DNA from 3 places in the Vibrio sp. NH-UV-68 genome. Region 1 is predicted to be linked to each of the others. Evidence: predicted binding sites of a transcription regulator. Region 1 holds the regulator's gene; each other region holds the start of a gene.
What was found. The regulator CRP, encoded in region 1, controls carbon source genes, mostly activating them, when cyclic AMP is high. The targets are predictions, from matches to a motif close to TGTGANNNNNNTCACA.

Region 1 (10,784 bases):
TGCGCGCCCAATAGAGCACCAGAGGTTCAATCCAATGCATCTGACATAGCGCTGCAGTCAATTCGAAAGGTTGCAGAATTTCGGCCAAGGGATAGCGGTTATAACCACTGCGGCCAAACGCCTCTTGTTTGCCACCGGTAGTAATGACACTACGCCAATATTTGCCTTTTAGTGCTTCCCCTTTACCAAAGGCGAACCCTTTGCCAAGCACTCTGTCGAGCCACTCTTTCAACAGCGCGGGGCAGGAATACATATAGAGAGGGTGATGAAAAACTATCACGTCATGGCCATCAAGCAACTTTTGCTCAGCGACAACATCGATAAAAAAATCGGGGTAATGCGCATAGAGGTCATGCACAGTAACATGCTCAAGAGACTCTATTTTCTTGATCATCATCTGGTTAGCAACCGACGCCTGTGGCTCAGGGTGAGCGTAAAGCACTAGCACTTTCGGTTTATTTGCGGCTGTCGTCTCCATTCCTTCGACTGCAATCCTTATCTTACTTATATGACTAAGATGATTTTCATCGTTATCAGATTGTTATACGTGGTTCACCAGAATAACGCAATAATCGACATAGTGAGCCAACTGCCCTACTATTCGACCCATCACGAGCAAAGATATAGCAAACATTATGATAACCTTCTCTGGCATCCAACTGCTGCGTGGCGGAAAACCTCTGCTTGAACAGGCCTCAGCAACTATTCAACCGGGCGATAAAGTTGGCCTGGTCGGGAAAAACGGCTGTGGTAAGTCGACCTTATTCGCCCTAATTAAAGATCAACTCTCCATTGATGCTGGCCATTTTTCTAAGCCCGCTCATTGGGAACTGGCTTGGGTCGCGCAAGAAACCCCGGCAATAGAGCGTAGCGCGATTGAATACGTCATAGATGGTGATCGTGAGTACCGTGGCCTCGAAGCGGATCTTGCCAAGGCAGAACAGCAAGACAACGGCACTTTAGTCGCAGAAATTCATGGCAAAATAGAAACCATTGGCGGCTATAGCATTCGTGCCCGTGCAGCAGAACTGCTTGATGGTTTAGGTTTCAGTCAACAGCAAATGAGCTGGAGCTTAACTCAGTTCTCTGGGGGGTGGCGTATGCGTCTCAACCTAGCTCAGGCTCTACTGTGTCGCTCCGACTTATTGCTGCTCGACGAACCTACCAACCACTTGGATTTAGACGCGGTAATGTGGCTTGAACGTTGGCTACAGAACTACCCGGGCACGCTTATCTTGATCTCGCATGACCGTGATTTCCTTGACCCGGTCGTCAACCGTATCATCCATGTTGAAAACCAGCTCCTCAATGAGTACACCGGCAACTACTCGTCTTTTGAAGATCAACGCGCCCAGAAACTGATGCTACAACAAGCAACGTTTCAGAAGCAGCAAAAGCAAATGGCGCACATGCAAAGCTACATTGACCGCTTTCGCTACAAAGCATCCAAAGCACGCCAGGCGCAAAGCCGCATTAAAGCGCTCGAACGGATGGAAAAAGTGCTACCTGCACAATTTGATAATCCGTTTAGCTTTGAGTTTCGCAAGCCCGATGCGTTGCCAAACCCGATCATTATGATGGATGAAGTCAGCGCTGGTTACGATGACACCCTGATCTTAGAAAAGATCCGCCTTAATTTGGTACCCGGCAGTCGCATTGGTCTACTTGGTCGCAATGGCGCTGGTAAATCAACCTTAATCAAAATGCTCTCACGCGATCTCAAACCACAAGGTGGCGATCTCACTTATTCGCAAGGGGTTAAGATTGGTTACTTTGCTCAGCATCAACTTGAGACACTGCATCCAGAAGAGACGCCGTTGCAACATATGATGCAAATCGCCCCCGATAAGAATGAGCTGGAATTACGCAACTATCTAGGCAGTTTTGGGTTCCAAGGTGAAAAAGCACTTGAGAAAGTCGCCCCATTCTCGGGCGGCGAAAAAGCGCGCTTGGTTCTGGCACTGATCGTGTGGCAAAAACCGAATCTATTGCTGCTCGATGAGCCAACCAACCACCTTGATCTCGACATGCGTCAAGCGCTGACTTTCGCTCTGCAAACCTTTGAAGGGGCAATGGTTATCGTCTCGCACGATCGCTATTTACTGCGAGCCACTACCGACGACCTCTACCTAGTCCATGACCGTCAAGTCGCGCCCTTTGATGGTGACCTTAACGACTACTATAAATGGCTAACTGAGCAGCAAAAGCAAGAGCGTCGCGACGCCCAAGCCGATCTACCTGAAAAAGACTCAACCAATAGCGCGGCGGCGAAAAAAGAGCAAAAACGCCGTGAAGCTGAGTTTCGTAAACAAACGGCACCAATTCGCAAGAACCTGACAAAACTGGAAGCGAAAATGGATAAGTTAGGGGCAACATTGGCCGAGGCTGAAACTCAGCTCTCTGACAACTCACTTTATCAAGCCGAAAATAAAGCTAAACTTAATCAAGTACTCGCGAGTCAAGCCAACAGTAAAAGCGCGCTTGAAGAAGTCGAGATGGAATGGATGGCAATCCAAGAGCAACTAGAACAGATGGAACTGGAGTTCGATAATCAATGAGTTCAGAGCACGTTAAAATTTCTCTAACACTAGAAAGGCTATGGCAATTCAGCTTGCAATACTACAGTGTGCGAGAAGTAAAATCAGCGTGCTTAACTTTACAAAATCAGTACAAAGGTAACGTCAATCTGCTGCTCCTTCTAAAATGGCTTGATGAGCAGCAGGTGAGTTTTTCAGAGCACGATTGGCACCATCTTGAAGAGTGTCTTGGGCGCAGTGAAGCGTTATTGCTCAACTATCGTGAACTGAGGCGAAAGCTTAAATTTCACCTCCCTGATACTCTCTACCGCGAATCACTTCAATTTGAGTTGCAACTCGAAAAGCAGCAGCAATCTGATCTGGTCGATTGCGTTAACAGTATCACACTGCAGGTTAATCACAGTGAACCGTTAGCCCTGCGCTACTGTCGTCAACTTGGCGGAGAACCGCTCTATTCAGTGTTCGCTCAACCTGTCGATAAACGAGCTAACCCCTAGAGAAACCACATGACTCAATTTGTTGCGGCTAAAGGATTAGCCAACCCGCACCTGCAAACACTCGCCCCGCGCTTTATTCGTAAAAAGGCGTTGTTTGAGCCCGTGTGGCAAACCTTAGATACTCCAGATGGGGACTTTCTTGATATCGCTTGGAGCGAACCGATGGCCTCACAAGCGTCCCAACACAAACCTCTGTTTGTGTTGTTTCACGGTTTGGAAGGATGTTTCTACAGTCCGTACGCTAACGGCTTAATGAACGCCTTTGCCCAGCAGGGTTGGCGTGCGGTCATGATGCACTTTCGCGGCTGCGGTGGTAAACCCAATAAGCTTGCACGCGCCTACCACTCGGGCGAGATAGAAGACGCGCGTTTCTTCCTCGAATACCTTGATGAGCTTTTCCCGCACCAGACTAAAATAGCCGTGGGCATCTCTTTAGGCGGCAATATGTTGGCCAACTATCTGGCTCAATATCGAGATGAACCACTGCTTGATGCGGCAACCATCGTCTCAGCGCCATTAGATTTATCCTCTTGTTCAAAGCGCATCGAGCAAGGCTTTTCTAAGCTGTACAAAAACTACTTACTCGCTTCGCTGAAAAAGAGCGCGCTACAAAAACATCATCTGTTAAAAGGCGAGCTTGGCCTTAGTTACCAACATATCAAGCGAGTCACTAAACTGTATGAGTTTGATGATCTGATCACCGCACCACTGCACGGGTTTAAAGATGCCCAAGACTACTACCAGCAGTGTTCAGGTATTCATCGCCTCAAACAGATTCAGCTGCCAACCCAGATTATTCATGCCAAAGACGATCCGTTTATGACCGAGGCGGTCATTCCTAAATACGTGCTGCCAGAAAACATCGACTATCGGCTTTTTGACCAAGGCGGACATGTCGGATTTGTCAGCGGCAGCGCACTCAAACCGCGCTTTTGGCTTGAAGAGGCTCTGCCCGCCTACTATCAAAGTTTGGCAGTTTCAGCATAATCGCGCCTTATTCCATTTCCGAGCATAAAGTAACGAGGTATTTATGATCGTTCCATGGCAACAAATCGATCCACAAACGCTAGACAATCTTATCCGTGAGTTCATCTTGCGTGAAGGCACAGATTACGGCGATGTGGAAATTTCTCTGCAAGACAAAATCGACCAAATCAAAACCCAGCTTGAATCCGGCGAGGCCGTTGTGGTTTTTTCAGAGCTGCATGAAACGGTTGATATTCAACTCAGACGCCAACTTTAGCTTTTAAAGCACATCATACCGTGACGCTAAGTTAAAGCATGGTATAGTGGTAAGCGTATACAGGATGGTTATTTACAGACAAGGTTTGTCATGTCAGCAAAACACCCAATTATTGCCGTAACTGGTTCCTCCGGAGCTGGAACGACAACAACATCAGAAGCGTTCCGTAAAATGTTCAACATGATGAGCATTAAACCCGCTTGGATTGAAGGGGATAGCTTCCACCGTTTTACCCGTCCAGAGATGGACGTCGAAATACGCAAAGCACGTGAACAAGGTCGCCACATCAGCTACTTTGGCCCACAAGCGAATGATTTTGGTGCCATCGCCGAGTTCTTTCGTAAGTATGGCCAAGAAGGGATAGGCCAGATGCGTCGTTACCTGCATACCTTCGATGAAGCAGTGCCTTATAATCAAATGCCCGGCACCTTCACCCCTTGGCAAGATCTTCCGGAAAATTCAGACGTTCTCTTTTATGAAGGTTTGCACGGTGGCGTGGTCGATGGTGAAGTCAACGTCGCGCAACATGTCGATTTCCTAATTGGAATGGTGCCGATCGTCAACTTAGAGTGGATTCAAAAGTTTGTTCGTGATACTCGCGATCGCGGCCACTCACGAGAAGCGGTGATGGATTCGATTGTTCGTTCAATGGACGACTATCTGAACTACATTACTCCGCAGTTTTCGCGCACCCACATTAACTTTCAACGTGTCCCTACGGTCGACACCTCCAACCCGCTCAACGCTAAAGGCATTCCAAGTTTAGATGAGAGTTTTGTCGTCATTCGATTACGTGGTATCAAGAATGTCGACTTCCCTTATTTACTCGCCATGATTGATGGCTCATTTATGTCACGCCATAACACACTGGTTGTGCCAGGCGGTAAAATGAGTTTCGCCATGGAGCTAATTGTCAGGCCGATCCTGCAACAATTAATTGAAACTGGAAAAATTGGCTAGAGCTCACAGCTAAAACACGATTACTTTTCATACCGTGATCATGTGCACATTTTTGTATAGTAAAACCTTATCCGGACCCGATTAAAATCAAGAAATCGTTTTCGAAAAAGGATACTATTTGTTACCGAAACACAAGTTGGCTTGCAGCATTTATAAAGTGCTCTTATCCTAGCAAGTCTTAATCTAAGGCTTAGCTACAACATGGAAAGCAGCAAGCATACCCTGCAGAGGAAGTGAGATATTATGGTTCTAGGTAAACCTCAAACCGATCCAACATTAGAATGGTTTCTTTCACATTGTCATATTCATAAGTACCCATCAAAAAGCACGCTGATCCATGCGGGCGAAAAAGCAGAAACTTTGTACTACATCGTAAAAGGTTCTGTGGCGGTACTTATCAAGGATGAAGAAGGTAAAGAAATGATTCTTTCTTACCTCAACCAAGGCGACTTTATTGGCGAACTTGGCTTGTTCGAAGAAGATCAAGAACGTACCGCATGGGTTCGAGCAAAATCTCCTTGTGAAGTCGCGGAGATTTCATTCAAGAAATTCCGTCAGCTAATTCAAGTTAACCCAGACATCTTAATGCGTCTGTCAGCGCAAATGGCAAGTCGTCTACAAGTGACAAGCCAAAAAGTCGGTGACCTTGCGTTCCTAGACGTTACTGGCCGTATCGCGCAAACGCTACTTAACCTTGCAAAACAACCTGATGCGATGACTCACCCAGACGGTATGCAAATCAAGATCACTCGTCAGGAAATCGGCCAAATTGTTGGCTGTTCTCGTGAGACTGTAGGTCGTATCTTGAAGATGCTTGAAGAGCAAAACTTAATTTCTGCCCACGGCAAAACTATTGTTGTGTACGGCACACGTTAATCTCAATTAACGTTTAGAAATGTTAAAAGCCATCAATGTTTCCATTGATGGCTTTTTATTTTTTTGGACTCATGTCATTCCAGAAGTAACGGACAAGCTCTACGGAATCTGGGCTTTGAGTGTGTGGTGATTAGATTCTGAATCACGCTCGTGCCTCGCTGTTTAGAATGACACTGGCTATCACGACTTATTGATAGCAGAATGACTAGCCATTCGTACTCTCGAAAATCTTATCAGCTGATGCCGCAACAAACCCCGGGTAAAGTTCACCATTGCTCATCGGATAGCGCTTAGCAAACTCATAGAAACCGCCCGGTATCACTTGAGCGCCATCGGCAAAGTCGACCGACACTTTGTCAGCCATGGTCGACGATTGCTCAAGAAGTACTTCTGGAGAGCCTTTCACTTCACCGCCAAATTCATTAATAGTGAAGCCCGATTGACGCAAATGGTCATTGACCGCCGTCACTTCATCAAATGCCTTCAACTGATTAACGCTGACAGTAAAATGATTGGCACCATATCCATGCGCGGCCAGCCATGAGGCATACTCACTCTCAGTCGCAAGCGTTTGATAATCGGCAAAACTTAAATCCCATAAACGCCCACCATACAAGAACTCATGACCTTTTAGCTTACTGTGATCCAATTGCTCAACCAGCTTAGCCACGATCGTTTGCAGCGACTCAGAACACTCTTCTACTTTCAACTCACTGATAAAGACCTTAGGCTGTTTTGGGTCAGGATGTTCAAAGTGTTTAGCCACCAGCTTTTTACTTTCAAACAGGTAGTCACCACACGGCGTATAACCGATATCCAAAAATGGCTGCGCTAGCGTTGCAATGCCCAAAGGCGCAACATTAAACGTTCGCAGCGCAATATGATCGTTGATCAATGCTTCGTCTTCTTGCAGCAATTGATGCACTTTTTCAGCAGATGGACACAAGCGTTGAATATAGTCATTCCATAACGATTGGAATAAAACATCTGGCGTCATAACGCCTCCTTGTTGGGGTTGTTTACGTTGTGAGTATCAATAAAAAAAGGCTATCGGACCGACATGTCCAGCGAGTCAATCCGATAGCCTTGAGCCTGTGACGTTGTAGGCCCCGATATCGGGGCAACAAGGGAATCCCTTATTATTAATATTATTATGGAGTTACAGTTCAACACCTGGGCTCAACGTCGCGGGAAGCACGGTCGCCTCCCCTTCCATTGAAGCCATAGGGTAAGCGCAGTAATCCGCGGCGTAAAAAGCACTAGGGCGCAAATTACCTGACGCACCCGGACCGCCAAATGGCGCGTCACCGCTTGCTCCCGTAAGTTGACGATTACGGTTAACAATCCCAGCACGAATATGATCGACAAAATAATCCCACTCGCTATCTTGGGTTGAGACTAAGCCTGCAGACAGACCAAAACGGGTATCGTTGGCAAGCTCGACCGCTTGTTCAAGCGTCTGATAACGAACCAGTTGCAGAAGTGGACCAAAGTACTCTTCATCTGGCAGTTGCTCAATCGCCGTCGCGTCAATGATGCCAGGAGAAACAAACGCCGCTTCGCCCGCTTTCGCTTCCACTAAGCTTACGCCACCAAGCTGTTGTAAATTCGCTTGGGCATTGAGAATAAAGTCTGCGGCCGCTTTAGAAATTTGTGGACCCATAAAAGGGGCAGGTTCAGCGAATGGCTGATCAACACGAATTTTCTGCGTAGCTTCGACCAACTTGCTAACTAGGATATCGCCTTTTTCACCAACCGGAACATACAGTCGACGAGCACAGGTACAGCGTTGACCAGCACTGATGAAAGCTGACTGGATAATGGTGTAAACCGTCGCATCAACCTCACCATAATGTTCAGAGATTACCATCGGGTTATTGCCGCCCATCTCTAGTGCCAACATCTTATCCGGTTGACCAGCAAATTGGCGATGCAAGATATGCCCCGTATTAGCACTGCCGGTAAACAGCACGCCATCGATACCTTTGGCGTCAGCAAGCGCAATACCGGTCTCTTTGGCGCCTTGAACTAGGTTGATAACCCCTTTAGGCAGGCCGGCTTGCTCCCAAAGCTTCATGGCAAACTCACCGGTTAACGGCGTTTGCTCAGAAGGTTTAAATACCACGGTATTACCCGCAAGCAGCGCTGGGACAATGTGACCATTAGGTAAGTGGCCTGGAAAGTTATACGGACCAAATACCGCCATCACCCCCAGCGGACGGTGGCGCAGTACAATTTGATTGCCCGCCGCTTCACGCTGTGACTCACCAGTACGCTCGTGGTAAGCACGGATCGAAATCGCAATTTTTCCGGCCATTGCTGCCGCTTCAGTGCGCGTTTCCCAAATCGGTTTACCCGTTTCTTTGGCAATGATTTCAGCGATATGTTCGCTGTTGTTTTTTACTTGTTGTGCAAAGGCCAGTACCACGGCTTCACGTTCTGCGAAGCTGAGTTTTTTCCAACTCAAAAACGCTGTACGCGCAGCACTGACTGCGGCATCAACTTGAGCCGGAGTGGCGCTGTCGCCTTGCCAAACCACCTCATTGTTGTATGGGCTTAGTGAATCGATTGGCTCGCCTTGTCCTGCGACCCATTCTCCTGCAATCCAATGTGTCATTACTCTATCCTTTGTTTACTGAGGCAACATACGCACGAAATCACCATCACTGACGTGCAGCGCTTGAGCTACCGCTGGTGAGATAATCACAGAGCCAGACTCTTTGTCATACGCGGCTTTGGCTGCGGTGGCGCGGAAGTTTTCAAATGAAGTGTTTGAGATCAGGCAGTCTTGCGAGCTACTGTGCTCAGCCACGGTGACTTTAGCGCGGATCGAGTGACGCACCGACTCGATATGACGCACATCACACTCAACCGTTGGGCCGCCATCGAAGATGTCGACGTAGTTACGACAGGTGAAGCCTTCTTTTTCTAACAGTCTCAGTGCCGGTTTGGTGTTGTCATGTACTTGACCAATCACCGCCTGCGCCTCTTTGCTCAGCAAGTTGATGTAAATCGGTAGTTTTGGCATCAAATCAGCAATAAAGCCTTTCTTACCAATTCCGGTCAAATAGTCGGCCATGGTGAAATCAATCGAGAAGAAGTGCTCTTGCAGCCACTGCCAAAATGGCGAGTTTCCGTCTTCATCAGAGACACCACGCATCTCCGCAAACACCGTTTTCGAGAAGCGATGCGGGTGCTCTGCCATCATCAGGAAGCGACATTTCGACATCAAACGGCCATTTAACCCCTGACGAAATGAAGGGCGTAAAAACAGGGTGCAGATTTCACTGCAACCTGTGTAGTTGTTACCAAAAGTCAGTAGCTTGACCGTGTTATTAACACCCAATTTGGCTGACGAGTGCACGATGGTGCTAATGTGGTACGAATAGAAAGGGACGTCCCAGCCTATTGACGCTTCAATGCCAGTACAGCCAGCCACCTCATCGGTTTCGCTGTCATAACCGACCATAAGGTAACCTTCGTCCCCTGGTTGACTCACGTTCGGCTTGGCGAAACTGTATTCTGAATGAGTAATACGATTGGTTAACAGTTCTTCGTTAACCGGTAGAGATGTGAATCCGTGACCAGATTCAACGGCACATGTGTGCAGCGCGTCGTAATCCGACAGTGCGATAGGGCGAACAACCAGCATCGATACTTCCCTCCTGATGCAGGATACCAATGCGACCGTTCATCTGCTCGTCCTTGCTGAACACATGAACGGTAGCACTGGTATAGGGAGGCTTATTAAATTATAAGCCTCCGATATTGTTATTAATTATTCAACTAGCGTTGCTAGAGCTTTATCTAGACGAGCTAATCCTTGTTGGATTTCTTCTTTGGTGATCACCAGTGATGGTGTGAAACGAACCACGTTTGCACCGGCAACCAGTACCATCAAACCTTCTTTGCCCGCCGCGACTAATACATCACGGGCGCGGCCTTGCCATTGTTCGTTGAGCGCGGCACCTAATAGCAGGCCTTTACCACGGATTTCAGCAAACATGCTGTATTTATCATTAAGCTTAGCCAGACCTTCGCGGAACAGAGCTTCACGCTCAGCAACGCCCGCCAGCGTCTCTGGGGCGCTAACGATATCGACGACAGCTTCAGCCACAGCACAAGCCAGTGGGTTCCCGCCATAAGTCGAGCCATGCGTGCCTACTTTTAGGTGCTCAGCCAGTTTCTCTGTCGTTAGCATAGCGCCAATCGGGAAACCGCCGCCAAGCGATTTTGCTGTGCTTAGGATATCTGGCGTGATGCCAAGACCTTGATAGGCATAGAAATGCCCCGTACGGCCGTTACCGGTTTGCACTTCATCAAAAATAAGCAGTGCATTGTGTTTGTCACATAACTCACGCACGGTTTGCACGAATTCATCCGTCGGGGCAATGATGCCACCTTCGCCTTGCAGCGGTTCCATCATAATGGCACAAGTGCGATCCGAGATGTGCTCACGCAGCGCGTCAACATCGTTGTAAGGCAAGTGAGTCACGTCACCCGGTTTCGGACCAAAACCATCAGAGTAAGTCGACTGACCACCAACCGTTACAGTAAAGAATGTGCGGCCATGGAAACCTTGTTGAAAGGCGATAATTTCTGATTTTTCAGGGCCAAATTTGTCAACCGCATAACGGCGAGCCAGTTTCAAAGCGGCTTCGTTCGCTTCAG
Region 2 (10,784 bases), 890 kb from region 1:
AAGGCCTAGGTATGCGCTGGATGGGCGTACTGTTCTCAGTATTCCTTATTATTGCCTTTGGTCTAGTGTTCAATGCAGTACAAGCGAACTCGATTGCCAACGCGATGCACAATGCATTTGGTTGGGATAATACCTATGTAGGTGTTGTCGTTGTTCTACTTTCTTCTGTGGTTATTTTTGGTGGCATTAAACGCATTGCGCGAGTTGCAGAGCTAATTGTACCTATTATGGCGCTTGCCTATCTGCTGCTGGCGATGTTTATCATGGTCACTAACTTTGAGAAGTTACCTGCAGTATTAACGCTTATCTTTAAGAGTGCCTTTGGCTTGCAAGAAGCCGCAGCTGGTGGTCTGGGCTACGCGATTGCTCAAGCGATGATCAATGGTATCAAACGTGGTCTATTTTCGAATGAAGCGGGTATGGGTTCTGCACCGAATGCGGCGGCATCAGCAACGCCTTACCCGCCACACCCTGCTTCTCAAGGTTACGTACAGATGCTCGGTGTCTTCATGGACACTATGGTTATCTGTTCTTCAACGGTGGCCATTATCTTGATGTCGGGTGAGTATGTACCGCACGGTGAAATCACTGGTATCGAATTGACTCAAGCGGCGTTAAGTTCGCAAGTCGGTGATTGGGGCGGCATCTTCGTTGCCGTGGCGATTTTCTTCTTCGCCTTCACATCGATTATTGCCAACTATTCGTACGCAGAAACCAACCTGATCTTCTTAGAGCACAATCATAAAGCAGGCCTGGGTATCTTCCGTATCATCGTACTAGGCATGGTAATGTTTGGTGCCATGGCATCACTGCCAGTTGTTTGGGCCTTGGCCGATGTTTCCATGGGCCTGATGGCGATTGTCAACTTAGTGGCGATTTTGCTGCTATCAGGTATCGTGATTAAACTGGCAAAAGATTACAACCGTCAGTTGGATGAAGGTAAATTGCCAACCTTTGATTCGAATGACTTCCCTGAGTTGAAGTCTCAACTCGAAGAAGGTATTTGGGATCAGAGCAAAAAAGACTAATATAACCGTCATACTTGAAGTTGTAGCGTTGTCGCCTGCGTCAATTCACCCTAATCACATAGTGATACTATGCTCATAGGGCTGAATGGACTTGCCGCCTAGCTACAACTCCAATTATTTAGGTTATCAGATTTGCCTATCAAAACGATTTAAAAAGCCATGCAGACATTGCATGGCTTTTTTTGTAACCTATAGCTCAACGTACAATAGATAGAGTAAAGTCATGTTAGTTGTCGTTTCACCAGCGAAAACCTTAGATTATGAATCACCACTCGCAACGCAGAAGTATACCCAGCCTGAGTTGCTTGACTATTCAAAACAATTAATTGAAGTTTGCCGTCAGTTAACGCCTGCTGACGTTGCCAGTTTGATGAAAGTCAGTGATAAGATTGCTGATCTCAATGTTGGTCGTTTCCAGGAGTGGAGTGATACATTTACACCAGACAATGCACGTCAAGCTATCTTGGCGTTTAAAGGTGACGTTTATACTGGCCTTGACGCCGAGTCTTTGTCGGAAGACGATTTCGCTTATGCTCAGGATCACCTGCGGATGCTATCTGGTCTCTATGGGCTACTTAGGCCACTTGATCTTATGCAGCCATACCGCCTAGAGATGGGAACCAAACTCGCCAACGACAAAGGCAGTAACCTCTACCAGTTTTGGGGCAATGTGATCACCGATAAGCTTAATCAGGCGATTGCCAAGCAAGGTGACAATGTACTGATTAACTTAGCGTCGAATGAGTATTTTAAAGCGGTCAAGCCGAAAGCGCTTGATGCGCAAGTGATTACCCCGGTATTTAAAGATTGCAAGAAAGGGCAATATAAAGTGATCAGCTTCTACGCCAAGAAAGCACGCGGCATGATGGCACGCTATATTATTGACAACAGAATCTCTAGTGTCGCGGACTTAACTCAGTTTGATACGGCGGGGTATTACTTTGCCGAGCAGGAATCAACACCGACTGAATTGGTGTTTAAGCGCGAAGAGCAGTCATAACAAGGGGGCGATAATGATCAACTGGCTTAAACGCTTAATCGCACGATACGACGCTTGGTGTCTATCAATGGGATTGACGCCGGAGAATAAGCGTAGTTGTGTGCCTTATCGCCGTGACCCAGCTCATCATGACTCTGATAATTCTGAGGCGTAGCCCTAGTGCGCCTTTTTGATACCCACTGTCATTTTGATTTTGCCCCTTTTGCTGATGATATTGCGGCTCATCTCGCACAGGCCCATAGCGTTGGTGTCGAGAGGATTATGCTGCCCTCTATCGGGGCAGAAAATTGGCAGTCAGTGCGCGATTTAGCCAGTCGCCATTGCTCTATTTACTATGCGCTTGGTTTCCACCCCTATTTTTTAACCCCCGATTCCTCGATTAAACAGCTTGAAAAGCAGCTTTCGGAGCGTGATAACAAATGCGTTGCGGTAGGCGAGTGTGGCCTAGACGCTATGATTAACATCGACCCGCAGTGGCAAGAACAACTGTTTATTGCTCAAGTTCGCTTAGCTCAGCAGAGCCAATTGCCTTTGGTTATTCACTGTCGAAAAAGTCAGCCACGATTGTTGCAATTGTTAAAGCAACTTCGCTTCGAACAAGGGGGCGTGGTACACGGTTTTTCTGGTAGCTACCAACAAGCAATGCAGTGGGTTGAACGTGGTTTTTTCATTGGCGTCGGCGGCGTGATTACCTATCCACGTGCGCAGAAAACTCGACACGCGATCGCTTCGCTTCCCTTGCAGCATATCGTTTTAGAGACGGATTCTCCCGACATGCCATTGAATGGTCATCAAGGCAAGCCGAATCATCCCAAAATGATAGCTCAAATATTGACCTGTCTCTCGGAGTTAAAGGAAATGCCTAAGCAAACGGTTGCTGAAAACGTTTGGAAAAATAGCAACCTGGCGTTCGGTATTTGTGAATAATTCCTAAAGAAATTGTTCATTTGATGAATGCAAATACACCTAAATGTGACTTAATTCACGTAACTGAGTGAATGCATGATGAATCTTATCAGAAACTGTGAGGGCGGCATTACTTTATCAATGGACGGATGAGTATAATTGCGGCTTCTTTTGAGCACCATTTTGTCACACGCCAATAAATAACCTATAAGGAAGTCATAAACTATGAGCCTGTTTATGAGCCTAGTCGGCATGGCAGTATTGCTAGGACTTGCATTACTACTGTCTGATAACCGCAAAGCTATCAATCTAAGAACTGTGGGTGGCGCTTTTGCTATCCAATTTATCATCGGTGGTTTCGTTCTTTACGTACCATGGGGTCGCGACCTACTGGCTGGTTTCTCAGCTGGTGTACAGAACGTTATCGATTACGGTAAAGACGGTACTGGTTTCCTATTCGGCAACCTTGTTAACTTCTCAGTTGACGGTATCGGTTTCATCTTTGCATTCCAAGTACTCCCAACACTAATCTTCTTCTCTGCACTTATCTCTGTACTTTACTACATTGGTGTTATGCAATGGGTTATCAAGATTCTTGGTGGTGGTCTACAAAAAGCACTAGGTACTTCACGTGCCGAGTCTATGTCTGCAGCAGCTAACATTTTTGTTGGTCAAACTGAAGCGCCGCTAGTGGTTCGTCCGTTTGTACCTAAAATGACTCAATCTGAGCTATTTGCAGTAATGTGTGGTGGTTTAGCGTCTGTTGCTGGTGGTGTACTAGCAGGTTACGCGTCTATGGGTGTTCCTCTAGAATACCTTGTAGCAGCATCATTCATGGCAGCACCTGGTGGTCTTTTATTCGCTAAAATCATCAAGCCTGAAACTGACACTCCAGATGAAAATCTAGGTAATGACATTGACGGTGGTGACGACAAGCCAGCTAACGTTATCGACGCAGCTGCAGGCGGTGCATCAGTTGGTCTACAACTTGCGCTTAACGTTGGTGCAATGCTATTGGCATTCATCGGCCTAATCGCATTGGTTAACGGTATTCTAGGTGGCGTTGGCGGTTGGTTCGGTATGCCTGAGCTAACACTAGAAATCCTACTAGGTTACCTATTCTCGCCTCTAGCATTCCTAATCGGTGTGCCATGGGAAGAAGCAACAGTTGCTGGTTCATTCATCGGTCAAAAACTGGTTGTGAACGAATTCGTTGCTTACCTGAACTTCGTCCCTTATGTTGGTGAGAACGCTCAAGTAGTTGCAGCGACAGGTGCTGTGATGACTGAGAAGACTCAAGCAATCATTGCCTTCGCTCTATGTGGTTTCGCAAACCTTTCTTCTATCGCGATTCTACTAGGTGGTCTAGGTGGCCTAGCGCCAAACCGTCGTCACGACATCGCTCGTATGGGTGTTAAAGCGGTTTGTGCTGGTACGCTATCTAACCTGATGGCAGCGACAATCGCTGGCTTCTTCCTATCTTTCTAATTAAGTAAGAAAGATTATATAGACGCCACTTTAAAAGCCCCGTAGCCACACACTGTGTGCTACGGGGCTTTTTTGTTTTCCGCGTATTGTGATGACTGCGCTAACTGAGATTTCTCATTCTAGCCACTTAGCGAGCTAAGCTCCCAGAGATTAGAATCCTAGGAGCTTTGCTCCCACACTCACAATTTTGACAATCTGAGAACATGACTTGTCTGTGATTAAGTTAAGTTTTCAACTATTGTCTGTTCTCGGTTCAGACAAGAAAATACATCATGTTTGCGAGAGGCTAGCCCGCGCAAACGTTGAACAGACACTTTTTTGAGATACAAACCGTTTGCGCTCTATGAGCGACTACAGTTCCGCGATAAATATCTATAATGTAGTTAACTATAGATAGTAGGGTAAAACTCATGAATGAAGTTATCCTCGCAACCTTAGCGGGTTTTGTTGTTGGAGTCCTGTTTTCTGCGCTTAAGTTACCCATACCAGCGCCGCCTGTTTTGTCAGGCATTATGGGCATTGTTGGGGTTTACTTAGGTGGTCTAACTTATCAATGGATCATTGAGAAGTTTTTTAGCTAGAGATAATCGATACAAGGAGTATGATTATCGATAGTGGCAACATAAGTTGCTAGGGCAGAGCCCATATACGTTAGACACCGCAATCGCAGATTGTTGTGCCATAGACCAAACTGGTACTGTGCGGTGACAGGGATAGCAATTGGCATATTTTCGCTGTATATGCCGAGTCTTCAAGGAACCAAGTCCGTTCATAAATGACTGCAGTTCTAAAAATGTATTTAGAACCGTCACTTTTTTGAATATTGATCGGAGATAGAAATGAGCGATTTAAAAGCAGCAGCACTACGTGCACTAAAACTTATGGACCTAACTACGCTGAATGATGATGACACTGATGCGAAAGTTATATCACTTTGTCATGACGCTAAATCAGCAGTAGGAAACACAGCTGCAATCTGTATATACCCTCGCTTTATTCCGATTGCGAAGAAAACACTTCGTGAGCAAGGCACACCTGATATTCGTATTGCGACGGTAACTAACTTCCCACACGGTAATGACGATATTGATATCGCAGTGGCTGAAACCAAAGCAGCAGTGGCGTACGGTGCAGATGAAGTCGACGTGGTATTCCCATACCGTGCGCTGATGGCAGGTAACGAGGAAGTGGGTTTCGAGCTTGTTAAGCAATGTAAAGCGGCTTGCGGAGACATTTTGCTTAAAGTGATCATCGAAACCGGTGAGCTCAAAGAAGAAGCGCTGATCAAAAAGGCTTCTGAAATCTGTATCAAAGCGGGTGCCGACTTCATCAAAACCTCCACAGGTAAAGTGCCAGTAAACGCAACTCCAGAATACGCTCGCATGATGCTAGAAGTGATTCGTGACATGGGCGTTGCCGAAAGTGTGGGTTTCAAACCTGCTGGTGGCGTTCGTACGGCTGAAGATGCACAAGCGTATTTGGCAATGGCAGATGAGATCCTAGGAGATAACTGGGTGGATGCTCGTCATTACCGTTTTGGTGCGTCAAGCCTACTAACTAACCTACTTAATACATTAGAAGTGACAGACGAGACTGCTGATCCAGCAGCCTACTAATTTTCTCGTCTATTTGGCGGCGCAGCGTTGTTGTCTACGTAAGTTCATCCTAATCACATAGAGCCTCTAAGCTCATAGGAATGAACTTACTTGACGCCTAGCTGCAACGCCAAATATGTAGAGAATTGATGAAAATAAAGTCTGTTTGGTGGAGCGGCATTTTGCTGTTCCACATAACCTCTTTACCTTACAACCATCGCTATTCACAGCGTGGGAGGATCTAATGTACTTACCTCAAGAAATCATTCGTAAAAAACGTGACGGCGAAGTGCTAACCGCGGAAGAAATTAACTTCTTTATTCAAGGCGTGGCAAATAATAGCGTCTCTGAAGGTCAGATTGCAGCGTTTGCTATGGCGATTTTTTTTAATGAAATGACCATGCCTGAACGTATTGCTTTAACGTGTGCAATGCGTGATTCAGGCATGGTGATTGATTGGAGCCACAAGAACTTCGGTGGTCCAATCGTTGATAAACACTCAACTGGTGGTGTCGGCGACGTAACCTCACTGATGCTTGGCCCTATGGTGGCCGCATGTGGTGGTTTTGTACCCATGATTTCGGGTCGTGGTCTTGGTCACACTGGCGGTACACTTGATAAACTTGAGTCTATTCCAGGCTACAACATTACCCCAACTAACGAAGTGTTTGGTGATGTGACTAAAGACGCCGGTGTGGCTATCATCGGTCAAACGGGCGATCTTGCACCGGCAGATAAGCGTGTTTACGCAACACGTGATATTACCGCGACAGTAGACAACATCTCACTGATTACTGCGTCAATTCTGTCGAAGAAACTGGCGGCCGGTCTTGAGTCGTTGGTGATGGATGTCAAAGTAGGTTCTGGCGCATTTATGCCAACGTACGAGGCGTCTGAAGAACTCGCTAAGTCAATTGTAGCCGTGGCTAATGGTGCGGGAACTAAGACCACTGCAATCTTGACGGATATGAACCAAGTGCTGGCATCTTCTGCTGGCAATGCGGTTGAAGTGCGTGAAGCGGTGCGATTCCTTACTGGTGAATACCGTAACCCACGTTTGCTTGAAGTGACCATGGCGTCATGTGCTGAGATGTTAGTGCTTGGCAAGCTGGCTGATAACACCGAAGACGCGCGTGCAAAATTGATGCAAGTGCTGGACAACGGCAAAGCAGCTGAGTGTTTCGGTAAAATGGTCGCAGGCTTAGGTGGTCCGGCAGATTTCGTTGAGAACTACGATAACTACCTTGATAAAGCAGACATCATCAAACCTGTTTATGCGGATGAGTCGGGCGTCGTTTCGGCGATGGATACGCGCGCTATTGGTATGGCCGTCGTCGGAATGGGTGGTGGTCGCCGCGTGGCAACCGATACGATTGATTATGCGGTAGGTTTTGACCACTTCATTCGCCTTGGTGAACAAGCGTCAAGTGATAAGCCTTTGGCGGTCATTCATGCTCGCAATGAAGCGCAGTGGCAAGAAGCTGCGGATGCATTGAAACAAGCGATCACCGTTGGTGGTGAATACACGCCGACGCCAGAGATTTATCGTCAGATTCGCGCTGAAGACATTTAATCCCGTCATACTTGAAGTTGCAGCGTTGTTGACGGCGAAAATTCACCCTAATCACATAGAGCTTCTATGCTCCTAGGGCTGAATTTGCTTGTCGCCTAGCTGTAACTCCAATTATTTAGGGATTAACATAATATTAATAAGATTGGTCGATTGAGCATTTGCTCTCGACCAGTTAAAGGAAGAGAGCAATGAAAAGAGCATTTATTTTAGTACTAGATTCGTTTGGCATTGGTGAAACCGCTGATGCTGATAAGTTTGGTGATGTTGGTGCAGACACTCTCGGTCATATCGCTGATCAGTGTGCTCAAGGCTTAGCTGACAACGCGGATCGTCGCGGTCCGCTGACACTGCCAAACCTGTCTAAATTGGGCTTGGCGATGGCGCACAAAGAGTCAACAGGTCGCTTTGCTCCAGGTCTAGATGCCGACGTTGAGATCATTGGTGCCTATGGTCATGCGGCCGAGTTATCTTCTGGCAAAGACACGCCATCTGGTCACTGGGAAATTGCGGGTGTGCCAGTATTGTTTGATTGGGGTTATTTCACGGATAAACAGAACAGCTTCCCTACAGAGCTGACCGACCGTATTTTAGAGCGTGCAGGTCTGGATGGTTTCCTTGGCAATTGCCATGCATCGGGTACGCAAGTGCTGGATGATTTAGGTGAAGCGCATATGAAAACAGGGCAACCTATTTTCTATACTTCTGCTGACTCGGTATTTCAAATTGCTTGTCACGAAGAGACCTTTGGCCTCGATCGCTTGTTAGAGCTGTGCCAAATTGCGCGTGAAGAGCTTGAAGATTACAATATTGGCCGTGTTATCGCGCGTCCATTTATTGGCCCAGGCAAAGGCCAATTTGAGCGTACTGGCAACCGCCGAGACCTTTCTCTAGAGCCACCATCAGCGACAGTGTTGCAAAAATTGGTCGATGAGAAAGGTGGTCAGGTTCACTCAATCGGTAAAATTTCCGATATCTATGCTGGTTGCGGTATTACGCAAAAAACCAAAGCAACGGGTATTCCTGCACTGTTTGAAGCGACAAAAGAAGCGATCAAAGTCGCGGCTGATAACACCATTGTCTTCACAAACTTTGTCGACTTTGACTCAGCGTACGGCCATCGCCGCGATGTTGCAGGCTACGCAGCAGCACTAGAGTACTTCGATGGTCGAATCAACGAAGTCATCGAAATGATGAAAGAAGACGATGTCTTGATCTTGACCGCTGATCATGGCTGTGACCCAACATGGCCAGGTACCGATCATACTCGTGAGCACATTCCCGTTATCGTTTATGGGCCGAAAGTTCCCGCAGGCTCACTGGGTTTACGCGAAAGCTTTGCTGATATTGGTCAAACGCTGGCCAGTTACTTCGGCATATCACCAATGGATTACGGTAAGAATTTTCTGTAATCACTATTCATATTAATAGAGGGCTTGCCCCTCTATTATTTTGTTATCGTTAACTAAGGACATTCAATCATGGCAACTCCACATATCAATGCAGAAATGGGCGCATTCGCTGATGTAGTTCTTATGCCAGGTGACCCACTACGTGCCAAATACATTGCAGAAACTTTCCTAGAAGATGTTGTACAGGTATGTGACGTACGCAATATGTACGGTTTCACGGGCACTTACAAAGGTCGTAAAGTTTCTGTTATGGGCCACGGTATGGGTATTCCATCGTGCTCAATTTACGCCACTGAGCTAATCAAAGACTTCGGGGTTAAGAAAATTATCCGTGTCGGTAGCTGTGGTGCGGTTAGTGAAGATATTAAAGTTCGCGATGTTGTGATTGGCATGGGCGCATGTACTGACTCGAAAGTGAACCGTATTCGCTTTAAAGATCATGATTTTGCGGCAATTGCTGACTACAAAATGGTTCGCGCTGCAGAAGATGCGGCCAAAGCGCGCGGCATTGAAGTAAAAGTGGGTAACTTATTCTCTGCTGAGCTGTTCTACACGCCAGATCCAGAAATGTTTGATGTCATGGACAAGTACGGCATCGTCGGTGTTGAAATGGAAGCGGCTGGTATTTATGGCGTATGTGCCGAATATGGTGCGAAAGCGCTGACTATCTGTACGGTGTCTGATCATATCAAGACCGGTGAGCAAACTACGTCTGATGAGCGTCAAACTACCTTTAACGATATGATGATCATCGCGTTAGACTCAGTTCTTCTTGGTGATGCCGAGTAACATCACTTCGCTCCGAGATCGGTTCGTGATTAGCAAATCGAGTGTTACCAGCAGTCGGGGTGCTTGTTAGAGCTTAATTATCTGGATGAAAAGAAGAGGGTTGACACTTAGTGTCAACCCTTAATCATTGTCTCGCGTCTCACTACATATCTTTCAACAGCAGGTTCTCGCCTTTGCGTTTGTTCGGCTTACGGCGGAAGATTAAGGCAATTAACATTCCCGCGATAAAACTCAGTCCGACCATGGTGTACATATAGCGGTCGCTTTTACGGTAATAATGATCAGAAAACGCCGTCAGCTTGCCCGTTTCAAAAGTTATACGCACAAAACCAATCACATTTTTGTCACGAATGACGGGCTCTATGAGCTGCTGTTTACCGATACGTGCGGTTTGCAGCGGAGTATCTAAACCGAGCATTTCGCGTACCGACTTCGCATTGTCACTTGCGGCCAGTTTTACCCCTTCGGCATCATAGATGGTGGCATCCACGACCAAGTCATCTTGCGCCAATTGATTGGCCAGTTTAAGTAATTGTTCTTGATCTTGTTCGACGATCTTATCGTTAGCAGACAGGGAGGCTTGCGAGATAAGAATATGAGTCAGAGTCTCTAATTGATTAGCTTGGATCTGCTCGTTGCCTTGGCTGATTTTAACGCTGTTAATGGCAATTGTGGCCACCATAGCGATCAACGAGAGTGTGCCCAACACTTTTATGGCGATACGAAATGAAAACAGGGATGAGTCCATTTTTCACCTAATATAGAGTTTAATTATACTTAAGTGCATATTGAGACTTGCGCATCTAAATTGCAATAGGTTAACGTGTTGAGAGATTTTATAGGAATTGTAAACATGGACACGTTGAAGACACTCTCTATACGTAAACACATCCCGCTTATCAACCGCCTGCCAGAAACCCGCTTTGCCACGCAATTTGATAAAGCCAAGGCAGGTTGGGTGGTTTTTGGTGATTATCTCTGCCCGAGTAAATTTGA
Region 3 (10,784 bases), on a different replicon from region 1:
CATACTCTTTATTGAAATAAACCCTCGAAGCTGAATGGGTTTGTGCGAGATCAGCAACCATTTGTGCCGCTTCATTGTACGTCGGGGCTTGCGCGTAAATCAGCGGTATATTGTTATGCTCAAGATCTTTTTGCAGTTCGAATAAGCGACGATAGATGAGGTCCGCTTGGATCGGAGCAAGATGATGCTCAGCCCACGTTTGCGGCGTAGCAATATAAACCGCCACCACAGATTCACCGCTAATTGAGGCGTGATAAAGCGCGCTGTTATCTTCTACTCGTAAATCTCGACGTAACCAGACAATATTCATTTTACCCTCTAGTGTTCAATCAAATCTGACAGCAAAACTTCACCATCAAAGCTGTGTTTGATTCTTTCTATTGTTGCGGTCTGAGTTGGGCCTAACGGACGCGAGCTATAAAGAGCCAATACCTGATAAGCGCCTAAACCGCTATGCTCAACTAACCCAGATAAATCATCGACACCATCAATGATCACCACATGCATGCCTAATTGTGAAAGTTTCAATGCCCATAGTCTCGAGCCAAAGTCATTGATAGAATCTGAGCTAATAAACAAGCAACGTCCACTACGAGCCGCTTTGTTCTCGGCATCAATGATGGCGCTCAAGCGCGCAGACAAAATCGCATCCATTAATCCTTTTTGCAGTGAGCGCAAACCAAAACGGACTAAAGATAATGCTTTCACTGAAGGCTGAATAAATTGGCTATCGACCACGTCGAGCGGATACTCTTTTAGCACCGTACTGACGATAGCGTCGGCTTTACTCTTGTTCAAATCAGCCAGAGCCTGAAGAAATTTCGCCACCTCTTCTAACTGCTCTACGCCAACCAACTCGACGCCATCAAGCGAGACATTAGACTCAAGCACCGCTTTGACCTTGCCAATCGGCACCCCTTTGTTGAGCCAACCTTGGATCTCACCGATCAAAGCGACATCTTGGTCTGTGTACAGACGATGCCCTTTTTCAGTTCGCTGAGGTTGAACTAGACTGTAACGTCTTTGCCAAGCTCTGAGCGTCACTGGTTTAACGCCTGTTATTTCAGAGACTTCACGAATTGCGTATAGCTTTTTCTCACAATCCATATCTTAAACGTAACTCCTGAGGGTGTGGTTGCAAGAAGGCCTGCTCAGCCAAATATTCATCCGGATGAGCCGATAAGTAGTGTTTCAACAGCGTCAATGGCGCAAGTAAAGGTAGTAGGCCGACGCGATAATCATCAATGACCTGACGTAACTCTTGCTTTTGATTCTTGTCTAAGTTGCGCTTAAAGTAACCTTGGATATGCATCAGCACATTGGTATTGTTTTTGCGACTGGCGCGGTGTGACATCGCGTTCATCAGTCCTTCTCGATACAGGCGATAAAACTCGTCGAGTTCATACACTTTGATGTTGGCGACAAGCTTACCTAACTCTTTATAAGAGGCAGGATGGTGCGCCATTAAAGTGAGTTTGTATCGCGAATGGAACGCAACGATCTTTCCTCTCGTAGGCTCATCTCCCATCGAGTTGTAGAAGTCATGAAGTGAGAAAATCCGCGTAATAAAGTTCTCTTTTAACACGGGGTCATTAAGACGACCATCTTCCTCAACTGGTAACCAAGGCATGCCTTTCATCAATTCATTGGTATAAAGGCCAACCCCGATGCTCTCGGCGTTGTTCTTGTTGTACACCTTGACTCGTTCCATGCCGCAAGTAGGAGACTTTGCACAAACGATGTAGCCGCAAAGTTGCTGTTGTTCGAGCTCAGCAACTTTACTTTTCGAATAATCCAGCACCTTATCAGTGTGGTCCTGAGTGGGATCTTTTGTCTCAACCAGCGCAATGCGTTCTTGGTCGGAAACCAGTCGAATGGTAGGTCGAGGCACAGGCATGCCAGAGCCGACCTCTGGGCACACGGGGACAAAATCAAAGTATGGCGCAAGTTCCTTAGTCACAAACTTACTTATTTTGTGGCCTGAGTCGAAACGCACACGCTCACCTAACACACAAGAACTGATGCCTATTTTAATCGTTTGATCCATGAGTGGCTCCTTTACATTACTGTGCTATACAATTTTTATTCTTGTATAAGTTTTAGCACAGTTTTAATGAGGTGTACAAAAAAAATATTTGTATAACTTTGAATAACAGTTACGAAATAAAATCCGTTTTCGTTCACTTGGTTAAGCAAACGTTTTTCCGAATCGATTGCTCAATCACTTTCAACACATTTAGTTATCAATGGTAAAAAAGGGGCATAGACAGGCACTTTATGTGAGCTATATCTCATGGCTTATTACTTCATAAGGCTAGTATTGCCTCAACAGATTATTCAAAATCAACATAATTAGTAATCAGAAGCTTGAGTTACTAATAAACTTGGAGTATTGACTATGGCAACCCCTCACATTAACGCAAAACCAGGTGATTTCGCTGAAACCGTGCTAATGCCTGGTGACCCACTACGAGCTAAGTACATCGCAGAAACGTTTTTAGAAGATGTTGAGCAAGTGTGTGATGTTCGCAATATGTTTGGCTATACAGGTACTTACAAAGGCAAGAAAGTGTCTGTAATGGGCCATGGTATGGGTATCCCATCGTGCTGTATCTATGTTCACGAATTGATCGCTGAATACGGTGTAAAAAATGTTATTCGTGTTGGTAGCTGTGGCGCAGTACGTGATGACGTTAAACTTATGGATGTTGTCATCGGTATGGGTGCTTCTACCGATTCGAAAGTAAACCGTATTCGTTTCAACAACCATGACTTCGCAGCGATTGCTGACTACGGTCTATTAGAAGAAGCGGTTAACCAAGCACGTGCGCAACAAGTGCCAATCAAAGTCGGTAACGTGTTCTCTGCTGACCTTTTCTACACTCCTGAAGCTGATATCTTCGAGAAGATGGAAAAATTAGGCATCTTAGGCGTTGATATGGAAGCGGCTGGTATCTACGGTGTCGCGGCTGATCTTGGTGCAAAAGCTCTGACAATTCTTACCGTGTCAGACCACATCATCCGTGGCGAAAAACTCAGTGCTGAAGAGCGTCAGAAGTCATTCAACGACATGATGAAAGTCGCACTAGAAACAGCCATCAACATCTAATCAAAGTTAGCTGCCAACTATCTATTGGCAGCAATATTAATCCCGAGGGGGAGATAGTGACGACTGGCAAACTGCCACAGGACGCAGACGGGTTACAACTCAATTTTTGTAAAACATTGGCGTGTGACAATTTTGGTTTGAGTGATGCACATCGTTATGTTGTGCAGCACGCTAACCCCAAGCGACCTGCGATGGTTTGTCGGGAGTGTGGTGCTTTCCCCCCCTTACTTAACAACCAAGAGGTGCTTAACGAACTGCATCGGTTAAGACATCTCCACAGTGATGGCCTTCCCGCATGTCGTAACGACGACTGTGACAACTTTGGCCTCTCAGTTCATACCCACAAAAACCTTTACCACGCTTTTGGTTACAGTGGCGATCGCCAACGCTATCGCTGTAAATTGTGCCAATCAACCTTTGTTGATAAGTGGTCCGGTGCCAACAAAAAACTCCATTTTCAAGAAAACCTCCTTGGTTTGCTCTTTATGAGCTATTCGGTGCGCGAAATCTGCCGCAAATTAGAGATCAATCCAAAGACGTTCTACGATCACCTCGATCATATCGCTAGTCGATGTCGAAGAAAGCTCGCTATGTTTGATGCACGTTGGGTAAATCATGCAGCCAATTATGAGCTGGCATCACACTATATTACTCTCCAACCCAAGAGCAACAATGGCGTATTATGGATCGCTACCGGAGAAGCTCACAGTGGTTACATTCTTTGCCAGCATGTCAATTACTCGGCCAATGAAGAGCCTGTAGGCGAGGTTGACCATGACCCATACCACTATCCGGCAAGGTTTGTCTCTCGTGATCACTCATCTGAAGCCAACATGACGACACCTGAGCCCTCGCCGATACTGCGTGAACGTATTGATCAAAAATATCAAACCATCCTAGCGCGCGGTAATGTCGAAGACCCAATGGGTAATCTGACGGTATTTAATTACCCATCAAAGGGCGCACTGATCCGACCGCCCTACACCTCGTACGCGCATTTTTTACATGTGCTTGATTTGTGCCAAGAGGACCGACAAGTTTCTATATACCTACCGCAAGACCCGGTTCTACGTTCGGCTGCGCTGAGTGTCTGTTTGCAACGAATCCAACGTCAAAATGTCGACCTTCTGTATGTTGAAGAAGATCAATCATGGCATCAAGATTACCCTATTGATAAAATTGACATTGTCCATATGGGCTGGTGGCGTGACCGCTGGGCAATTGCAAACAATGGCTCGACCTCAAAGGGAATCTGTTACCTAGCTGGCTGTAACAACCAACCTAAACAATGGCTTAGAACTGCATCAATTCGTCAAACGGCTTTCTTCCAACACCGCTTTGAAACGCTTTTTGAAAGTTTTATCAACGAGCCTAGACGTAAGTTACGACCCGGTGGTTTGCTTCCTATGCTTGATATATTCAGAGCTTGGCACAATTTGTGCTACCAAAATAAGGAAGGGAAGACAGCGGCGCAGATGTTAGAACTCACACCATCACCTTTGACACTGAGTGAGCTGCTTGCCTAACTAAGGTAGTGTGACGAGCGCCGTTAAACCGTGCCTGTTTTATTACTTTTAGTAGAGTTCACTCTCTAGCTATTCATATAATGCTACAAAGGGTGTGTAAGTAGAATACTCAGCAGTATAGGATTGATTCATTGGATAAAAGCCAACGGCTGTTAGAAGTCGAGATAGAGCAACTCAAAGGCAGAATAGAGACTGACCCTGAAAAAGTCTGGGCAGTTGCAGAGCAATGTGCATCGCGTTCTGCACAAATTCTCTATCCCGAGGGCGAAATCCAATGTTTGGTGATTATGTCGCGCTGCGCGTGGTGCTCAATGGAGTACCGCAAAGGCCTAAAGTACATCAAAGAAGCGTACAGCAAACTGAATGTCCTCGATACTGACGACTTGCTTCCAGAAATTTTACACATCCACGCGCTGCATTATTGGGGCCAAGCTAAATACTATTCAGCTCAGCAATACTGGATTAACGCGTTAGAACAATCCGCCCTGATTGATGAAACTGAAATCCAACTCGAAGCATTAATCGGTCTAGGTAACGTTTGGCGCATTACCAATGAATACCACCTTGCCAAAACCACTCATGAACTTGCCGTAAAGGTTGCCAACAACGCACGCATTGGTTGGTTAGAGGGTAAAGCGCGAATTCTTTTGGCTTGGGATTACTACCTCCTCAATAATTATGTTGAGATGCTCTCAGTGCTTGATGGGGCCGCAGAAGCACTCAAAGATCACTACGATAAGACGTGGCAAGCGGAGGTGTGGGATTTTCGCGGTCTTGCTCTACTTGGACTCGAACGTATTGAAGATGCCGAAGAAGCCACCAACAAAGCACATGATCTTGCGATACGACACGACTTAATATGGATGAAGGCGCACTCCTTTATCAGTCGAGCGCGCGTTGAACTATTGCGTAAACAACCTCAAAAAGCAGCAGGACTGTTGATTAAAGCCGAGCAATCTGCAGTGACTTTTGATAACGGTGAATTGCTGTCACAAATCTGCTTTCAACAATCACTTGTCGCCGAAGAGTCTGGCGATTACCGATTAGCGCTCGAAGCATTCCGAAAATATCGTCGACATTCGACTAATATGTTGCGTGAGCAAACCGCCCGAGTCAGTAGCGACAAAGCACGCGCATCTAAAAGACAACTCGAACAGCGTGCGCGCAAACTCATTAACCGAATCCGTGGACAACATGAGTTCGATCCTGAAAAGCAGCTGAGCCAAATGGTGTCAGAAACCTATTGGTGGGAACAATTGGTTCTGTTTAAGACCGAGCTCAAACGTTCAAATCATGCAGTCATCATGTTGCAACATTCAGACTCAAATTATCTCGATATTTGTACCGAACTCGCACACTCTCTGTGTAACAAACAAGATCTACTCTCGCGTTTAAGCAGTGAAAGACTGGGAATTTTACTTGCTGATAAAGGCGACGAGGCAGTTGGCGTTTTCGATGTGCTGACAAAAATGATAGAAATCTACCCTTGGCATCGAAAAGGGTTAAATAACGAACTCCCTAAAGTGGTCTATCACGACATTCTTTCTTTCCCATTCACCTTAGATCAACTAGAAGAAAACCAGAGACAGGAAGAACACGATGGAAGTACTGTTAAATAAGATTACCGACTCTGGATTAGATGCGACATCAGTCAGCGGTGAAGAAGCGCTGATTTTTTGGAATCATGCTCGACAACATGTTGCCACAACAGCACAAGAAAAAGCGCAATGTTTAATCATTAGCGCTGAATTTCGCTCTGAGCTAAAACAACTGCAAACCAGTATTGATGAACTGCGGGAAGCACTTGATTACTTAACGCTGCCCGAAGACGCAGAGTTAGTTTTAGAAGTCCGTCATGGTTTAGCAGAACGAATGGTTGAAAATGGTGACTTCCATGGAGCGCTCAATCAGTACATCAGCGCATCAACCATTGCGGTCGACAACGGCTTTATTGATGCTTATGTATTAGCAGTTTTAGGCATGGGTAACTTATGTGACGCTTATGGCGATCATAACCGCGCTCTGCGTTACTACCAAAAGGTCGACAGTATCGATCACGCCATTACCAGCCGTTCATTACGCCTACGTTATAAACTCTACATGCTCGCATGCTATATCGAACTCAACCGTACGACTGCAGCGACTGAGTTAATCAAAGAGTGTGAAGAGCTCAGTATTCTGGTCAGCGATAAAGTTCTGTCCGGTCAAGTATTGCTGTATCAGGCAAAGCTCTATCGACAAAACCAGCAGATTGATTTGGCGATGCAATGCTTAAGCAACGTTCAGTACGCCGCAGGCAATATTCATTCTACCTGGCTCTCAAACATGATACGCCTTGAAATCGCCTACTGTTTGAGCGAACAAAACAAGCCACATATCGCCAACTGGTTACTCGAGTCGACCCGCAGACGAGTGCGACTTTACGCCTCACCGGTATTGAGCCTTAAACTGTGCGACTCACTTGCCGCGATCTGCACGCAAAATAAAGACTATCGAGCGGCCCTTAATTACGAAAAACACGCTTATCGTATTGAAAGCGATCTGATGAAGAAGGTTCCGATTGGCGAACTCGGTGCAAGTCAATTACGCCGCCTATCGCGCTTTGAATTGCAGTTAAAACTGATCTTATCTGAGCAAGAGAACCGTGAGCTCAAAGAGACAACAGAGAATCAAAAGCATACCGTAGCGAAATTACAACAAGACGTGTTTACCGATCCATTAACCAACTTACATAACCGACGATGGCTCGATGTTAAACTCAAAGATCTGTTGCTGCATGATGTCCCCTTTGCACTGATGGTCGTCGATATTGACCACTTTAAGTCAATCAATGATGAACTTAGCCACCTTGTCGGCGATAAAGCAATTGTCAACGTGGCTCATGAGCTTAATACCTACTTTAAATTCCGTGGCGCTTCATGCGTGCGCTTCGGTGGCGAAGAGTTTTTGATCATTCTTGAGCGCTCGACGCTTGAACAAGCCGAAATGCATGCAGAAAACTACCGCGAACGCATTTATCAGTTCGGTTGGCATAACATTTTGGGTGAACGTGGCCTTACCGTCAGTATTGGCATTACGCTACATCGCGAAGGGGAAAATACTCAGCGTACCTTTTATCGTGCCGACAAAGCGCTGTATCGTGCTAAAGCCAACGGACGCAACCAAGTGTGTACTGAATAGTCAGTCAATAGATTGGCATGACCCTATCAACGTACAAAGAATAGCGAAATACCTGCCACGGCGCAAAACGTGCCTATCAGTCCACGACGCGTAATAGGTTGACCTTTGACCGCATAAATCGCGAGCATAAACAGTGGACTGGTCGCGATAAGCGTTTGTGCTACTGCTGGGTTGGCATATTTCAACGCAATCTGTTGTAGCCACAGGGCTAAAAAGGTGCCAACAAAAATCGCGCTAAGCAACCAGCCAAAACTATTCGCTGTCAAACAACGTAGATTACTTCGCATCACAGAAAACGGCCGTTTCTCTACAACCGCGATCACCACTACTACGGCCATCACACCAGCCGAAAGGCGGATGAACGCGCCGAATAAAGGGGAAACGTCGCCAGCCACCAATGCATAATGCGAAATAACAACACCGCTTGCTTGGCAAACACTGGCAAGTAAACCAAAACCTATCCCCTGCCAATCAATCGTTTGACCATCACTGTGAAAGACTACCACTGATACCGAGACCGTAACGATAATAACCCCTAGCCAACTTTGGATAGGTAATACGCTACCCAGAGCAAGTAATGCCAACACCCCGGAAAGTGGCGGCGCTAACGACTCGAGTAATAAAGTTTTATTCGGCCCAATCCGTTTTAATGAGGCAAAATACGCGCTGTCACCAATAGCAATGCCTATCACACCGGAAAGGGCAAGAATGAACAGATGTTGAGAAGACAGCACGACATGAGTTTGTGGGGTAAAAGGAAGTAGCAGTAACATCATCACAGACGCAACAACACCTTTCACAATGTTGAGCTGTAGCGCACTAAAACGATGGCTAAATTGACTATAGATCCACGTTGCCAACGACCATACCAATGCAGCACCAACGGCTGCAATCTCTCCTTGAAATGGCATCCTTTTCCCTATTATTAGCTAAACATAGATCAAAACAATATAACATTAACGTATCTAATGTATTGTTTTTATTCCTATACTTTACATTTGAATAAACGTAATCTTAGATAATTTTGCCACCACAGAAAGGAACATACTTATGTTTTTGGACTACTTTGCACTTGGGCTATTGGTCTTCGTCGCACTGGTGATTTTTTATGGCATCATCGTTATTCACGATATTCCCTATGAAATTGCTAAAGAGCGTGAACACCCGCATCAAGACGCAATACATTATGCTGGCTGGGTTAGCTTGTTTACTTTGCATGCAATTTGGCCATTTCTATGGATATGGGCAACCTTGTGGCGTAAAGAACGCGGTTGGGGCTTTCAAAAACTAGAGGCTGAGCAACACGACATTCATCATAGAGTCGATGCTTTAATCGATCAGGTGACGCAACTGCAAGCAGAGTTAAACGAGTTAAAAGCGCAAAAAAATAGTGCTTTGATGCAAGAAACTTCACGTCAGGATGAGGAGAAAAACTAATGGATTTACTGCTCATTCTAACTTACACCGCTATTTGTATTACCATTTTTAAGGTGTTTAAAATCCCTTTGAACAAATGGACGGTGCCAACGGCAGTTCTGGGCGGTGTGGTTTTGATTGGTACACTTATCCTATTAATGAACTACAACCACCCGTTCACTCAAATAGGCAATCAAGTCTACTCAACCACACCGATTGTTTCTGGCGTAAGAGGTCGAGTCGTAGAGGTTTCTGTCCAAGCCAATAAACCACTTAAGCAAGGCGATGTTCTGTTTAAAATCGACCCGATTCCTTATCAAGCCGAAGTGGCAAAAAAACAAGCGCAAATTAAAGAGGCAAGTCAAAGCGCTCTTGGATTGGAGTCTTCTCTTCAAGAGGCTTTAGCGTCAAAAGCCAAAGCGGTCGCCGAACGAGACAAAGCCAAACGTGAGTTTGACCGTTATCAACGCGGTTATGACAAAGGTGCATTCACTGAGCAACAACTCGATACACGCCGTCAGGCTTATAAAGCAGCTGAATCCACCGTTAATGTGGCTAACACCAAAATAGAACGAGCACAGCTAGCGCTTGAGTCTGAAATTGGTGGTGAAAATACAACGGTCGCGCGTTTGATTGAAGAATTGCGTCAAGCTGAGTTCAATTTAGAGCAAACCATTGTCCGGGCACCAACCGATGGTTTCGCCACGCAATTGGCGTTGAGACCCGGCGTAATGGCGGTCCCTTTACCACTGGCACCAGTGATGACCTATGTTCATCAAGAAGACATCTACTATACGGCGGCATTCAGACAAAACTCACTACAACGCCTAGAACCTGGTTACGAAGCAGAATTTGTTTTCAGAGCACTACCGGGTAAAGTATTCAAAGGCGAAGTGGTTGAGTTGCTACCCGCTATAGGTGAGAGCCAGTTCCAAGCGCGTGGGGCACTGCTAGGCACCGACGCCTTGCGAACGAGCGGACGGGTTTTTGTTAAGCTCAAAATCACCGATGACCTTTCGCAGTACAACCTGCCTTTGGGCACAGCGGTCGAAGTGGCTGTTTACTCGGATAAATTTACCCATGTTTCTATCATGCGAAAGGTTCTTATCCGCATGAAGAGCTGGCAAAACTTCCTCTATTTGGATCACTGATAAAAATTAGAAAGCCTAGAATCTCCTCTAGGCTTTCTTTATTCATTCACTGTTTACGCCAAGTTGAGAAACAGTTCATCATCTGTCATGTATTTATGCTTAAACCCTAAATTGCGTAAGTGCATAAACATGAAGTTGGGGAAACCCGGAGCGAGTAGATCGTTGGGTTGCCATACAATACCGCCCACGAACACATATCGGCCTTGTTTGTCTTCACTATGCAATGAATTGTTAAGATCCGTTGATAGTTCAGGTCTTACCCCTTCTACCACACAAACAATTTGCCCTTTTGCGACGCCAACCACTCGTTGAACTAAGTTGGCCTTAACGCCGCACTTCCATGCTTGACGCGTCGCCATTTCAAATCCGCACTTCCTGACGGCCTTTTCAATATTGACGATG

Region 2: ViNHUV68_RS11420 (NupC/NupG family nucleoside CNT transporter) is a predicted target of CRP. The motif match lies at 3,000-3,015, and genes of this name have one in related genera.
Region 3: deoD (purine-nucleoside phosphorylase) is a predicted target of CRP. The motif match lies at 2,279-2,294, and genes of this name have one in related genera.

The regions. Positions count from the first base shown of each region.
Region 1 is NZ_CP134975.1:239,695-250,478, reverse strand. Features, by position in the region: gene kefG (glutathione-regulated potassium-efflux system ancillary protein KefG) at 1-478, opposite strand, end outside; gene ViNHUV68_RS01120 (ABC transporter ATP-binding protein) at 636-2,558, shown strand; gene ViNHUV68_RS01115 (TIGR02444 family protein) at 2,555-3,034, shown strand; gene ViNHUV68_RS01110 (hydrolase) at 3,044-4,021, shown strand; gene ViNHUV68_RS01105 (YheU family protein) at 4,065-4,277, shown strand; gene ViNHUV68_RS01100 (phosphoribulokinase) at 4,368-5,237, shown strand; gene crp (cAMP-activated global transcriptional regulator CRP) at 5,481-6,113, shown strand; gene ViNHUV68_RS01090 (DUF1338 domain-containing protein) at 6,319-7,110, opposite strand; gene astD (succinylglutamate-semialdehyde dehydrogenase) at 7,273-8,730, opposite strand; gene astA (arginine N-succinyltransferase) at 8,746-9,765, opposite strand; gene ViNHUV68_RS01075 (acetylornithine/succinyldiaminopimelate transaminase) at 9,892-10,784, opposite strand, start outside.
Region 2 is NZ_CP134975.1:2,489,295-2,500,078, reverse strand. Features, by position in the region: gene ViNHUV68_RS11440 (amino acid carrier protein) at 1-1,028, shown strand, start outside; gene yaaA (peroxide stress protein YaaA) at 1,252-2,028, shown strand; gene ViNHUV68_RS11430 (DUF5363 family protein) at 2,042-2,182, shown strand; gene ViNHUV68_RS11425 (TatD family hydrolase) at 2,188-2,955, shown strand; gene ViNHUV68_RS11420 (NupC/NupG family nucleoside CNT transporter) at 3,160-4,422, shown strand; gene ViNHUV68_RS11415 (XapX domain-containing protein) at 4,833-5,003, shown strand; gene deoC (deoxyribose-phosphate aldolase) at 5,262-6,038, shown strand; gene deoA (thymidine phosphorylase) at 6,262-7,590, shown strand; gene ViNHUV68_RS11400 (phosphopentomutase) at 7,779-8,999, shown strand; gene deoD (purine-nucleoside phosphorylase) at 9,069-9,788, shown strand; gene ViNHUV68_RS11390 (AhpA/YtjB family protein) at 9,931-10,536, opposite strand; gene serB (phosphoserine phosphatase) at 10,642-10,784, shown strand, end outside.
Region 3 is NZ_CP134976.1:542,391-553,174, reverse strand. Features, by position in the region: gene phrB (deoxyribodipyrimidine photo-lyase) at 1-310, opposite strand, end outside; gene ViNHUV68_RS16875 (MerR family transcriptional regulator) at 319-1,107, opposite strand; gene ViNHUV68_RS16870 (DUF1722 domain-containing protein) at 1,097-2,047, opposite strand; gene deoD (purine-nucleoside phosphorylase) at 2,399-3,109, shown strand; gene ViNHUV68_RS16860 (lactate dehydrogenase) at 3,166-4,635, shown strand; gene ViNHUV68_RS16855 (hypothetical protein) at 4,767-6,254, shown strand; gene ViNHUV68_RS16850 (GGDEF domain-containing protein) at 6,235-7,815, shown strand; gene ViNHUV68_RS16845 (EamA family transporter) at 7,842-8,726, opposite strand; gene ViNHUV68_RS16840 (DUF3302 domain-containing protein) at 8,866-9,252, shown strand; gene ViNHUV68_RS16835 (HlyD family secretion protein) at 9,252-10,382, shown strand; gene ViNHUV68_RS16830 (hypothetical protein) at 10,436-10,784, opposite strand, start outside.